DNA from 3 places in the Halobacillus sp. ABA4_118 genome. Region 3 is predicted to be linked to each of the others. Evidence: predicted binding sites of a transcription regulator. Region 3 holds the regulator's gene; each other region holds the start of a gene.

Region 1 (4,215 bases), 820 kb from region 3:
ATTTGTACAGAATAAAATCCAGCAGTCCCATGAAGAGGTACGCAGGATTCGAAAGCAGACACACGACTCTCTTGTTGATCTCGAGTCTCTGCAGCGGGATTATGAGAAGAAAGAGACGGTGTGGAAGGAAGAGCAGGACGAGCTGATCAAGTCCTCGTGAGGGAAGGTCAAATGTCATTTCTTAGTAAATACGCAAGGAGTTGCGGGAAACCGCAACTTTTTTTCGGTGATTATGAGCGGAAGATATATTACAATAAAAACAGATAAGCGGTGATGCTTATTGATCTCAAACCATTTGCGATTGGTTGTCGTAAATGGGTCAGTAACTTGTTACTGATGAGTGTAATGAAAAGAATCTTCCCTCTCAGAAGAACTTTTCAAACAATTTATTCCCTCACTCAAAAGTTAACCAGTCGTCTCTTTTGGCCAATGCTTCCTATGAAGCATTGGCATTTTTTTGTCTTTTATTATTCCGGCTTTTTATAGGTGATCATAAACTCCTCGTCTGTGAGATAAAAGTCGCGATTCGGGCGGCGCTGTAACAAATCATGTTTTTCCAGCTTATAATAATTTATCCGTTTAAAAGGGTCATGATCAATGACAGGAAGTTCCTGAGTCTGTTTCATGTATTGATCCACGGCATATTGAACGAGGTCCAGATCCTGAGCTAAGTCAAGGGCGTCTTCTTCGAACAGTTCATAAGTTTCTCTGGACATATAGTAGTTCTTCTCCGGAAGTCCCTCGAGATATGGCGCCAGCAGGTCATAGTCCAGTGTCAGGTCCTGATTGATGAGGACGCTCAAGGGAACATCTCCTGGTTTGTGATCAGCGAAGGCGTGAACGGCCTTGCGGACATCATGGATCGATAAGTCACGGACTTCCAATGTTTGTTTTCTGCCGGCTTGTGAAGGTTTCTTTTTACGTTTCCACATGAATAGTCTCCTTTCTTTGGAATGGAGGGAATGAGGTGCCTGTGATGAAAGGTCAGCCTGAACTTGAGGTGTTTACACTGCTCAATCCGGATTTCGGACAGAAGGGGGAAGAAAAGAAAGACGCTTACCCCGAAGGCAGCGGCTGTTAACTGTAGTATAGCAGATATGGATATTTTTTTGAGAATGTTTAGACTTTTTTCTTAGTTTTTGGTAGATTGAAGAAGAAAAGCGGTAAGATCGACCTGCAGGGAGAGTTACCGCTGTCTAAATGAGAAAGGGTGTTTGTGGATGACGCATGTGCAGAAAACAGAATACGAAATCAATCCGAAGACGATGGCGCTGGTTGCTGTCCAGCAGGATAATGGACAAGTCTTTACCGAAGTTGTGGAGCGGGAAGAGCGCTTTTATGTGCACGCGGCTCCCAGTACGATCGTGGATGATTCCTGCCGTTATTTCGCCAGCAGTCTGGACGGGCGCATGGCCGGGACGAAACAACTGACAAGCTACACACATAAACCTCCGATTGTCATCTCCGAAGCGATGGGTATTTATTTCTTCCCTATTATTTCCCCGAAACGAAAAGAATGCTCCTGGGTCGCCCACAAATATATCCGGACCTTTAACGGTGAGCGTGATAAAACGACGACGGTCCATTTCGGACAGGGCACATCCGTCAATTTTCCTGTTTCTGACGGGATGTTTGCCAACCAGGTACAGCGCACGGCTCATCTGCGCGTTATTCTCGAAGACCGTTTTCGTGATGGGCCGGCTGCCTCTGAGCGACGGGCGGACCGGATTGCTGAGACCTTTTCATAAGCTCAAATAGAATGTTTTCCACCTTTTTGCGGATGGCCGGGTTGAAGTAGTTCCGCTTTTCCTCATAGCCGTGGGCAAGGAATAGAAAAGACGTGAAGGAATCATTGCGTCCGGACTCCACAACCTGGATCTTCATGGCATCCATCTGTTTTCTCAGCTCTTTTCTTTCCTGGCGCGCTTCCAGCTCCATTTTACCGAGCAGCTCCATGTACGGCTCCTTTATTTTGAATTTCCCCTGTTCCACGTGTTTCCGATCCTGCCTGATGACTGTAACCGCCATAGATAAAAACAAGTAGCGGGAAGCGAGATCCAATTCTTTCTGTTTTAAGTACCTCATGTCATTCCCCTCCGAATACGAACAAACGTTCCTGTTCTGTATTATACCACGCAGACATCCTTTTTATGCAACCTGTTTTTTTGAAGAGGTTAAAAGTGGCAGCGGGAGAAAGAAACGGAAATCTTGATTAAACAGACTGGGCAGAGGGGATACCTATCCTATAAAATAAAAAGAAAACCCCTCTTCATAGGTGTACATAAGGAGCTTCATCATGGATGCTGTATTTGAAAAAATCAATCAATGGCGGCATTTAGCTGAGAACGATCAGCTGTTTGATTATATCATCCGCCAGCTGGAGGAGCTGGATCGCCTCGGTCCGCTTCCCGGCATTCTTCTTCCCCTGCTGGAAGCTTTTCTTCCTGTTCTCCCCTTAGTGGCCTTTGTGCTGGCCAATTCGGTGGTGTACGGGCTGTTCCGCGGATTTTTATATTCCTGGATCGGCTCGGTGATCGGTGCGGTCAGTGTTTTTCTTATCATCCGCAGGCTCGGGGATAAAAAGCCGTTCCGTGCCATTACAGAACAGAAGCAGGTGAAACGGGTCGTCGTATGGGTGGAGGAACACGGTTTCGGGCCTTTGTTTCTGCTGATGTGCTTTCCCTTTTCGCCTTCCGCCGTCATCAATGTCGTTTCCGGTTTGTCCAAAGTCAGCCGGCAGCAGTTTATTCTTGCTGTTCTATTAGGAAAATCGGTGATGATCTTCACCATCTCCTATGTCGGCTCAAGCATTGCTTCATTCGCCCAGAATCCGGTGAAATCGATTGTCGTCGGTATTTGTATTCTTCTATTCTGGATTCTCGGAAAATATCTGGAGGGGCGGATTCAAAGGAAGGCGGAGCGGAAAGTGCGCCGCGACGATTAAGTTCGTTCCATTGCGGGTAAAATGTGGATAGACCAACACATGGAGGAGCAGACCATGAAAAAATACCTGAAGTGGATACGGACTGTCCTGCTTGCCCTTCTGCTGGCGTTTGTTTTCCGTTCCTACTTATTTGCGAGTTATGTCGTCGATGGGGAGTCTATGGAGCCCACCCTGTATGACGGCAATCTTTTGATGGTGAACAAAGCGGTGTATGACTGGAGCGAAATAGACAGGCAGCAGGTCATTGTGTTCCATGCTAATGAAGATGAAGACTATGTCAAACGGGTCATCGGCATTCCTGGTGATGAAATAGAGTTTAAGAATGACCAGCTTTACGTGAACGGTGTCCTTATGGATGAAAGCTACCTTGATGATCTTCGTCCCAGTGACGGCCTTCCTTTTACGGAGGATTTTACGCTGGAGGAAGTGACAGGGTCCACAACGGTACCGGAGGGGCAGTTGTTCGTCATGGGGGATAACCGCAGAGACAGTCTGGACAGCCGCTACTTTGGTTTTGTTTCGGAAGAGACGGTTGTCGGGAAAGTGGATGTCCGCTACTGGCCGTTCAGTCAGGCTGGAATACAGTTTAAATAGCTGGGAAACGGCTGCAGCGAACTTGGGCAGGAAGATCATCTGTCTGCCCTATTCCTGTATACGGCCCTGCAGAACCTTCCACATGCCTTTGCGCAATGAGGGGCTCAACAAAGGGGATCATCTGTATAAACAGATGATCCCCTTTTTATTTTTCAACAGGGGGAAAACACAGGTGGAGGAGAATCCGTTTCGATCCTGAAAGGAATCATCCTTTCCGCTCCCGTGGGAAAAGCCCGGCAGGATGATCTTCCCAGAGGAAACAAAGACTTTCTATACAAAGCCCTTCCTTTTTGCAGAGTCATGGGATTCTTCATTTGGTGGGGAAAAGTGATAAAATAGAAGCAGTATGGAAGAAAGAAGGGAGCGGAAAAGATGGGTCTGCGTTTTTTAATCGGCCGATCGGGAGCGGGAAAAAGTACGCGCTGCCTCGATGAAATCGAGCAGCGTCTGCAGGAAGCCCCGCGCGGTCCGGCCATTGTCTATATTGTGCCTGATCAAATGACGTTCCAGCAGGAATACGGGCTGCTGAAACGCGAAGGCATGCAGGGATCGATCAGAGCCCAGGTCTTCAGCTTTTCACGCCTCGCCTGGCGTGTGCTTCAGGAGACGGGCGGGGGAACGAGGAAGTTTATCAGTTCAACAGGCGTTCAGATGATGCTGAGGAAAATTGTAGAAGA
Region 2 (4,215 bases), 2.9 Mb from region 3:
TATCCGCGTACATGATGACTCTGCCTTTTTCGTTACGTGCAGCACGGCCGATCGTCTGAATCAGAGAGCGGTCGGAACGCAGGAAGCCTTCCTTATCCGCGTCCAAAATGGTAACGAGTGACACTTCAGGAATGTCCAGACCTTCACGCAGCAGGTTGATTCCTACAATGACATCGTATTTACCGACCCGCAGATCACGGATGATTTCAATACGCTCCAGTGTTTTAATCTCCGAGTGAAGATACGCCACCTTAATCCCGAGGTCTTTCAAGTACGCCGTCAGATCCTCGGACATTTTCTTCGTCAGGGTCGTAACAAGGACGCGCTCGCCCTCATCTTTCCGCTTATTAATCTCCCCGACAAGATCATCAATCTGACCGTGGATCGGGCGTACTTCAATTTCAGGATCAAGCAGTCCTGTCGGCCGGATGATCTGTTCGATCATTTCAGGAGTATGTTCAATCTCATAAGGTCCAGGTGTTGCCGATACATAAGCGATCCGGTTGATATGCTCCTCAAATTCAGGGAACATGAGCGGCCGGTTATCAAGAGCCGATGGAAGTCGGAACCCGTGATCAACAAGCACCTGCTTACGAGCACGGTCCCCGTTGTACATCCCTCTTACCTGGGGAAGGGTCACGTGCGACTCATCAACCATAATTAAGAAATCGTCGGGAAAGAAGTCAAGCAGCGTATAAGGTGTCGCGCCTTCTTCGCGGAACGTCAAGTGACGGGAGTAGTTCTCGATACCGGAACAGAATCCCATCTCTCTCATCATTTCCAGATCATAGTTCGTCCGCTGCTCAAGACGCTGGGCTTCCAGCAGCTTTTCCTGGTCACGCAGTTCTTTTACACGCGCTTCCATTTCTGCTTCAATGTTGGCAATGGCTTTTTTCAATTTTGCTTCACGTGTGACGAAGTGGGAAGCCGGGAAGATGGCGACATGCTCTCGTTCACCTGTCACTTCACCCGTCAGCACATCCACCTCACGAATCCGGTCGATTTCATCTCCGAAAAACTCCACACGAATGGCATGCTCTTCTCTGGAGGCGGGGATGATTTCTACAGAATCTCCGCGGACACGAAACGTTCCACGTTGGAAATCGATGTCGTTACGGGCATATTGAATATCTACAAGCTCGCGGAGAAGCTGATCTCTGTCCTTTTCCATACCGGAACGGACGGAAAGCACCTGGCTCCGGTATTCTTCTGGAGAACCGAGGCCGTAAATGCAGGAGACACTGGCAACGATGATGACATCATTGCGCTCGAACAACGATGAGGTAGCCGAGTGTCGAAGCTTATCAATCTCATCATTGATGCTGGCGTCTTTTTCTATGAAGGTATCGGAAGAGGGAACATACGCTTCCGGCTGATAGTAATCATAATAGCTGACAAAGTACTCGACAGCATTGTTGGGAAAGAATTCCTTGAATTCACTGTACAGCTGTCCAGCCAATGTTTTGTTATGGGCAATAATTAAGGTCGGTTTGTTCACCTGTGCAATGACATTGGACATCGTAAACGTTTTTCCGGTACCTGTTGCGCCCAGAAGTGTCTGGTGCTTTTTCCCGTTCTGGATCCCCTCGACCATTTTTTCAATGGCTTTCGGCTGATCTCCCTGTGGGGAAAATTTCGAAACTAACTCAAACTTCTCATCCACGACGAAAACCTCCGTTCCTTACTAGTTACACATTAGTTTACCACATCAGTTTATCATTCTAACATCCATCGAACAAACATTCGGTTCCGGATGCTCGAAAGATCTTTCTAACCATTCATTATACCCATGTTCAGTCATATAAAAAGCACTCTGCTCAGCGCAGAGTGCTCATTGATTAATTTTCGAATGTCTGGTTGTACTGGTTCACTTCAAATAAATCGGTCAGTTCAATATGCGGATTCTTATCTTTGAACCAACGGAGGGAGAAGTCATTTTTGAACAGGACAAGCGGATTGCCTTCCCGGTCTTCGGCAAGCATGTTCCGTTCATCGAACAATGATTCATCCACCTGATCCTCATTCAACCAGCGTGGGATCCTTTCCCCGAGCTGTGTCAATTCAATATCCACATTGTACTCATTTTTCATGCGGTATTCGAACACTTCGTATTGAAGTTCACCGACCGCTCCGATGATGTAATCCTCAAAGCGATAGCGTTTGAACAGCTGGATCGCTCCTTCCTGCACGAGCTGCTCGAGCCCTTTACGGAACTGTTTGGACTTCATGACGTTTTTTGCGGTCACCTTTTTAAAGATTTCAGGCGGGAACTGCGGCAGTTCATCATACTGGAACCTGGATTTCCCTGTAACGATCGTGTCACCGATCCGGTAGACGTTCGGATCATAAATGCCGATGATATCTCCGGCGTATCCCTCTTCAACCGTTCCTCTTGAGGAAGCAACAAACTGCTGGGACTGGGCAAGTTTAAAGGTTTTCCCTGTCCGGGAGAGTGTCACGTTCATCCCACGCTCGAACTTGCCTGAGCAGATACGCACGAAAGCTACACGGTCACGGTGCTGCGGGTTCATATTGGCCTGGATTTTAAAGATGAATCCGGAGAACTCTTCATGATCCGGTGAAACGACGCCTTCTGTCGACTTCCTTGGCGCAGGCTCCGGTGCCATATCAATGAAGCTGTTGAAGAATGTTTCCACACCGAACGGGGCCAGGGCACTCCCGAAGAAGACAGGGGTCTGTTCACCGCGCATGACTTTATCCATATCGAAATCTTCCCCGGCTTCATCCACAAGCATCATTTCTTCTTCCGCTTCCTTATACGTCGCGTTTTCGGTCAGCTCAGGATGCTGATCAAGTTCAGCATAAGGAATATATTCTTCTTCCTCATTCCCTGTGTACTGGACAAACTGCTCGTTTTGGCGGTCAAACACACCAAGGAAACGCTTGCCCATTCCGGCCGGCCATGTCATGGGATAGGTTTCGATATTCAGCGTCTCTTCGATTTCTTCCATCAGTTCAAACGGCTCGCGGCCTTCCCGGTCCATTTTGTTAATGAAAGTGAAGATCGGAATCCCACGCATCTTACACACTTTAAACAGCTTCAAGGTCTGCGCTTCGATTCCTTTTGTTCCGTCAATAACCATGACCACACTGTCTACGGCTGTCAGCGTCCGGTACGTATCCTCACTGAAGTCTTCGTGACCAGGTGTGTCGAGGATATTGACCTGGTAGTCTTTATAAGGGAAGTTCATCACACTGGAAGTTACGGAAATTCCACGCTGTTTCTCAATTTCCATCCAGTCGGATGTGGCGAATTTTCCGGTTTTTTTCCCTTTGACTGTACCCGCAGAACGGATCAAGTTACCCAGTAAAAGCATTTTCTCCGTCATCGTCGTTTTACCGGCGTCCGGGTGGGAGATAATAGCAAACGTGCGGCGTTTTTTCATTTCATTTTGTATATCATTCATCGTGATATCCTCCGTCGTATTAAAAATTTCTATATGAATGGGGTGGAAAGGATATACGTCCTACATGATCTGATTCACTCCATAAAAAAAGCGCTCAGACTTATAAGCGCCTTCCTCGTATTTTTTATATGATACATTGAAAGTTAGCATAACCAACCATTAAAATCAATCACCCGGACAGGATTCCAAAGGCCGGGGCGTTCTCCTGGACCGCTTAAACCTGTTATAATGAAACTAAAACTGAGAGTAAGGATGCCAAGTATGCAGAGCTACTTATTACAACCGAAAGATATAAAGAAAATTACCGGTGAAGCCTTTTATTCACGAGGAAAACAATATTTTGAATCCGGCAAAGTGTACGGACTTTCCCATAACAGCGCTATCCATTCCTGGCGCGCTGTTGTTGCGGGCACTCATGATTATGAGGTGCGCGTCTTCTTTTTTGAGGATGATGATGTGGAGGCCACGTGTGAGTGTGCCGCCTACTCCACCTATTATACGTGCAAGCACATTGCTGCGGTACTGATTGCCATCCGCGAAAGAGCCCTGGAGGAGCTTGCTCCGAAACTGGCTGACAAAGGCCGGAACCGTTCGCCCAGGACGACAAGCCAGGACCGGATGTTTGCGGTCAGTCTATTCGAAGCCTTCCGTCAAAAACAGGAAAGCCGTACAGGGATGGACACGAAAAAGCCGCTGTGCATTCAATATTCCCTGCATATTCAATCCATTCTCGGCACACGCAGCCTCGGGATTGAATTAAAGCTTGGAGAGAAATACCCCTACGTTA
Region 3 (4,215 bases):
ACGGATATGCCGGCAGTGTTAACAGAGAACGGCTATATGGATAACAAGCGGGAAGCATTATTGATGATTGACGAACGCTTTCAAAAAGAAGTTGCAGAGGAGCACGCCCGGGGCATTTTAGAATACTTTGGAGTTCCGTTCAATGGCGGAATCGACTATCTTTCGCTTGGGGATACCGGCGCGGAAGTCAAGGAAATGCAGGAGAACTTATTAAAACTGGGTTATACCATGAATGGTTATGGAGCTGACGGCAGCTTCGGTCCTGCCACAGAAGCGGCAGTCAAGGCTTTTCAAAAAGACCAGAAGCTTGAAGTGGACGGCTTTTATGGACCGAAAACGAAAGCGGCTGTGCAGAAAGCCTTGGAAGACCTGGATAAAGGAGAAGAGGAAATGGAAAAATTGGCAGTTGTCATAAATTCTTTTGCGGATTTTCCTGCCGTTGAAGCGCTGGCAATCCGTAAAAATGCATTAATTGCACTTAGAGCCGTAGCAGAAAAACGTCAGGTGGCTGAACAAATTATTGTGGCTGGAGGAGGCACAGATGGGCTTAAGGGGAGTAATTTTATTGACTTGACGGGAAAAACCAGATTGGAAACCTCCCAAAACATTAAAAATTATTTAAGTAAATAAAAGAGCTGCAAAACATTCCAGTGTACATTTCCCTTGTTCCTGCATATAATAAATGTAGAACAAATGTTCGGTTAAGGGGTGTGCAATATGGAAACGATTTTCAAACAGTCTGTAGAAAATAAGAAGATCATCGATATGATCTATTTATCTAAGGGGAAACATTGGTCTCAGCGTTCTGTAAGAGTGATTAAAAACCATCCTGATGCCATCCTTGCTTATTGTCTGCAGAAGAAGAGCGTCCGCACATTTTTGAAGAAGAATATTTATTCTGCTGATTTCCGGAGACGGAATAAAAGAAATCGTACGGGGGCTTCTTAACGTTCATATTCTCATGTTCAATACAAAAAACGGCGGGATTGCTCCCGCCGTTTTTTGTACGTGTATTAATGAACGGTACGGTATAAGCCGACGACTCTTCCGAGAATGGATACATCATTTAAAATGATCGGTTCCATCGTGGCATTTTCAGGCTGAAGACGGATGTGATTCTTCTCTTTAAAGAATCGTTTGACAGTAGCCTCTTCCTCTTCCGTCATAGCCACAACTATATCCCCGTTCTGGGCAGTCTGCTGCTGTCTGACAATGACCATGTCCCCGTCAAGAATGCCCGCCTCAATCATACTTTCTCCTTGAACGATAAGGACGAACGTATTGTCTTCCGATCCTGCAAGCGTATCCGGGAGGGGAACATATTCTTCAATGTTCTCTACCGCCGTAATCGGTGAACCAGCCGTAACTTTACCGATGACAGGGGCATAAGTGGCTTCCCCGCGGGGGATACTGTGGTCTTCTTCCAGCTCAATCACTTCGATGGCCCTTGGTTTCGTAGGATCCCTGCGGATATATCCCTTTTTCTCAAGACGGGATAAATGACCGTGGACGGTGGAACTGGAGGCCAGCCCTACAGACTGACCGATCTCCCTTACAGATGGGGGATATCCTTTTAGTAGAACCTGTTCTTTTATGAAATCTAGTATTTCCTGCTGCCGCTTTGAAAGTTTGCTCATAGATTAGCACCTCGTACATAGGATTATAGTAACCACATTGTACCATGCCATCCTCAAAAATACAAACAAGCGTTCGAAAAAAGTCGTTGACAAGAACATACATTCGTCTATAATAGGTATTAGAAAACGCGAACAGAGGTTCTTAGGAACGTTCGTTCTTAAATGGAGGGTTAATTATGTTTAATAAACTATCAAAACTGGACTACACTTATATCGTTTTGTTTATTGTTAGTTTTGCTATTCTCTATTATTCTATGGTTACAAGCGGATAAATCTTGAAAACCAGTAGAAGCGGGGACATACATCATGAGAGTAATCCTATATTGTCGCGTAAGCACGGAAAAAGAGGCCCAGGTCAGCTCCTTGAAAAGACAGAAGGCAGAACTGCATGCCATGGCCGAACATCATGGAATGGAAGTGGCTGCCTGTATAGAGGAGCAGGCGAGCGGGTATGAGATTGAACGGGAAGGTGTTTTCCAGATGCTTGATGCTTTTTCCAATCACGAAGCAGAGGCTCTGTTGGTTCAGGATGAGACGAGGCTTGGCAGGGGAAATACAAAAATCGCTTTGTTCCATCAATTGAACCGGTTGAATGTTAAGGTTTATTCCTTAACCCATAACGGGGAACTGCATCTTTCCGAGTCAGACTCCATGGTTCTTCAGATTGTGGGCATCGTTGAGGAGTACCAGAGAAAAATTCATAATATGAAAATCAGGCGGGGGATGCAGAAAGCGGTCGCCGAAGGCTATGATCCATCTTCGAACCTGTCCAATCAGCATCTGGCAGCGGGGAGAGAGAGGAAGGAATTTCCGATCGAAGAGGTTGTCAGGCTCAGAGGGAGTGATTTGACGTTCAAGGACATTGCGGCAACACTAAGAGGGCTTGGGTATGATGTATCCAAGGCAACGGTTCACCGCCGCTATCAAGAGTACATATCACTTGAAAAAGAAGAATAGGCAGGTTACTATAGGAACATAAGGGAGACAAGAGTCTTAGGGCTGCTTGTCTTTTTCATGTTCTAAAGCTGATCCAGACTATAAAAAAAAGGAGAAGGATCTATGTTATCTCAAGAAAAATTGGACCGTATAAACGAATTAGCCAATAAATCAAAGCAGCAGGAATTATCGGAAGAAGAGAAAAGCGAACAGAAGAACCTGCGTCAGGAATATTTACAGAGTGCCCGTAAATCATTCAAAAACCAGTTGAAAGGTGTCACGGTTATCGATCCTGCCGGGAATGATGTGACCCCTGCCAAACTGCGTCAAATGCAGGAAAACGAAAAGAAAAACTAAACGACTGGACCGATCCGCATCTTCTTTAAAAGGTGCGGATTTTTTTCGTTTAATTCTACAGAAACACGGGGAAATTAAGGAAGGGCGGAGGACAAAAGTTTGCACAACGCCTTGTTTCATTATAGGATAATACATGGTACATATACCTGTACAGAAAGGGGATTATTGGAAATGGCAAAAAGTCTTGAACAAACTTCAATTGATACCATTCGAACACTAACGATCGACGCAGTAGAAAAAGCAAGTTCCGGTCACCCGGGTATGCCTATGGGGGCTGCTCCAATGGCTTATAAACTCTGGACGGAATTTATGGATCATAATCCTAAAAATTCAAACTGGTTCGACCGCGACCGTTTCGTCCTCTCCGCAGGACATGGATCCATGCTTCTATACAGCCTTCTGCACCTTTCCGGCTATAACGTGACAATGGATGATTTAAAATCATTCCGTCAGTGGGATTCTAAAACTCCCGGACACCCGGAATATGGACATACAGACGGTGTGGAAGCAACAACCGGTCCTCTGGGACAGGGACTCGCAATGGCAACCGGAATGGCGATGGCTGAAGCCCACCTTGCCGGAAAATACAACCGCGAAGGCTACAACGTCGTGGACCACTATACATTCTCCATCTGCGGTGACGGTGATTTGATGGAAGGAGTTTCCCAGGAATCTGCTTCGCTTGCCGGCCACCTTGGTCTTGGAAAGCTGGTTGTCCTTTATGACTCCAACGATATTTCTCTTGATGGAGATCTTGACCGTTCCTTCAGTGAAAGTGTTGAAAAACGCTATGAAGCATATGGTTGGGAAGTTATCCGTGTTGAGGATGGTACCGACGTGGAAACGATCGGACAAGCGATCCAGCAGGCAAAAGCCAACACATCCCAGCCTACGATGATCGAAGTGAAGACTGTGATCGGCTATGGTTCTCCTAACAAGTCCGGTAAATCTGATTCGCACGGTGCTCCACTGGGCGAAGAAGAAGGAACAGCTGCCAAACAGTTTTACGGATGGGAACACGAACCATTCCATGTTCCTGATGAAGTATACCAGGACTTCCAGGATAAAGTTCAGAAAAATGGCGAGGACAAAGAGCAGTCCTGGAACGAATTGATGGCTTCCTACAAAGAAGCTTATCCAGAGCTTGCTGAAGAACTGGAAGCCGCTATCCGTGGAGAGCTGCCTGAAGGATGGGAGAAGGAACTTCCATCTTATAAAGTCGGCGAAGACAGTCCGGCTACCCGTGCAGCATCTGGTGACGCCATCAATGCATTGTCCAAAGCCG

What was found. Region 3 encodes LexA, which represses DNA repair genes until DNA is damaged. Its sites were predicted from a motif close to CGAACATATGTTCG; they were not measured.
Region 1: a site for LexA is predicted at 2,104-2,117, ahead of ACXAGL_RS13065 (YhjD family protein). Genes of this name have one in related genera too.
Region 2: a site for LexA is predicted at 1,733-1,746, ahead of uvrB (excinuclease ABC subunit UvrB). Genes of this name have one in related genera too.

What each region holds. Positions count from the first base shown of each region.
Region 1 covers NZ_JBSWWS010000001.1:2,603,443-2,607,657, forward strand. The annotation lists gene ACXAGL_RS13050 (hypothetical protein) at 1-160, shown strand, start outside; gene ACXAGL_RS13055 (DUF3939 domain-containing protein) at 468-932, opposite strand; gene ACXAGL_RS13060 (competence protein ComK) at 1,221-1,748, shown strand; gene ACXAGL_RS13065 (YhjD family protein) at 1,669-2,085, opposite strand; gene ACXAGL_RS13070 (TVP38/TMEM64 family protein) at 2,297-2,944, shown strand; gene lepB (signal peptidase I) at 2,999-3,538, shown strand; gene addB (helicase-exonuclease AddAB subunit AddB) at 3,911-4,215, shown strand, end outside.
Region 2 covers NZ_JBSWWS010000001.1:543,333-547,547, forward strand. The annotation lists gene uvrB (excinuclease ABC subunit UvrB) at 1-1,663, opposite strand, end outside; gene ACXAGL_RS02880 (peptide chain release factor 3) at 1,839-3,428, opposite strand; gene ACXAGL_RS02885 (DEAD/DEAH box helicase) at 3,690-4,215, shown strand, end outside.
Region 3 covers NZ_JBSWWS010000001.1:3,424,146-3,428,360, forward strand. The annotation lists gene ACXAGL_RS17505 (N-acetylmuramoyl-L-alanine amidase) at 1-630, shown strand, start outside; gene ACXAGL_RS17510 (hypothetical protein) at 718-948, shown strand; gene lexA (transcriptional repressor LexA) at 1,014-1,637, opposite strand; gene ACXAGL_RS17520 (YneB family resolvase-like protein) at 1,944-2,594, shown strand; gene ACXAGL_RS17525 (DUF896 domain-containing protein) at 2,697-2,930, shown strand; gene tkt (transketolase) at 3,102-4,215, shown strand, end outside.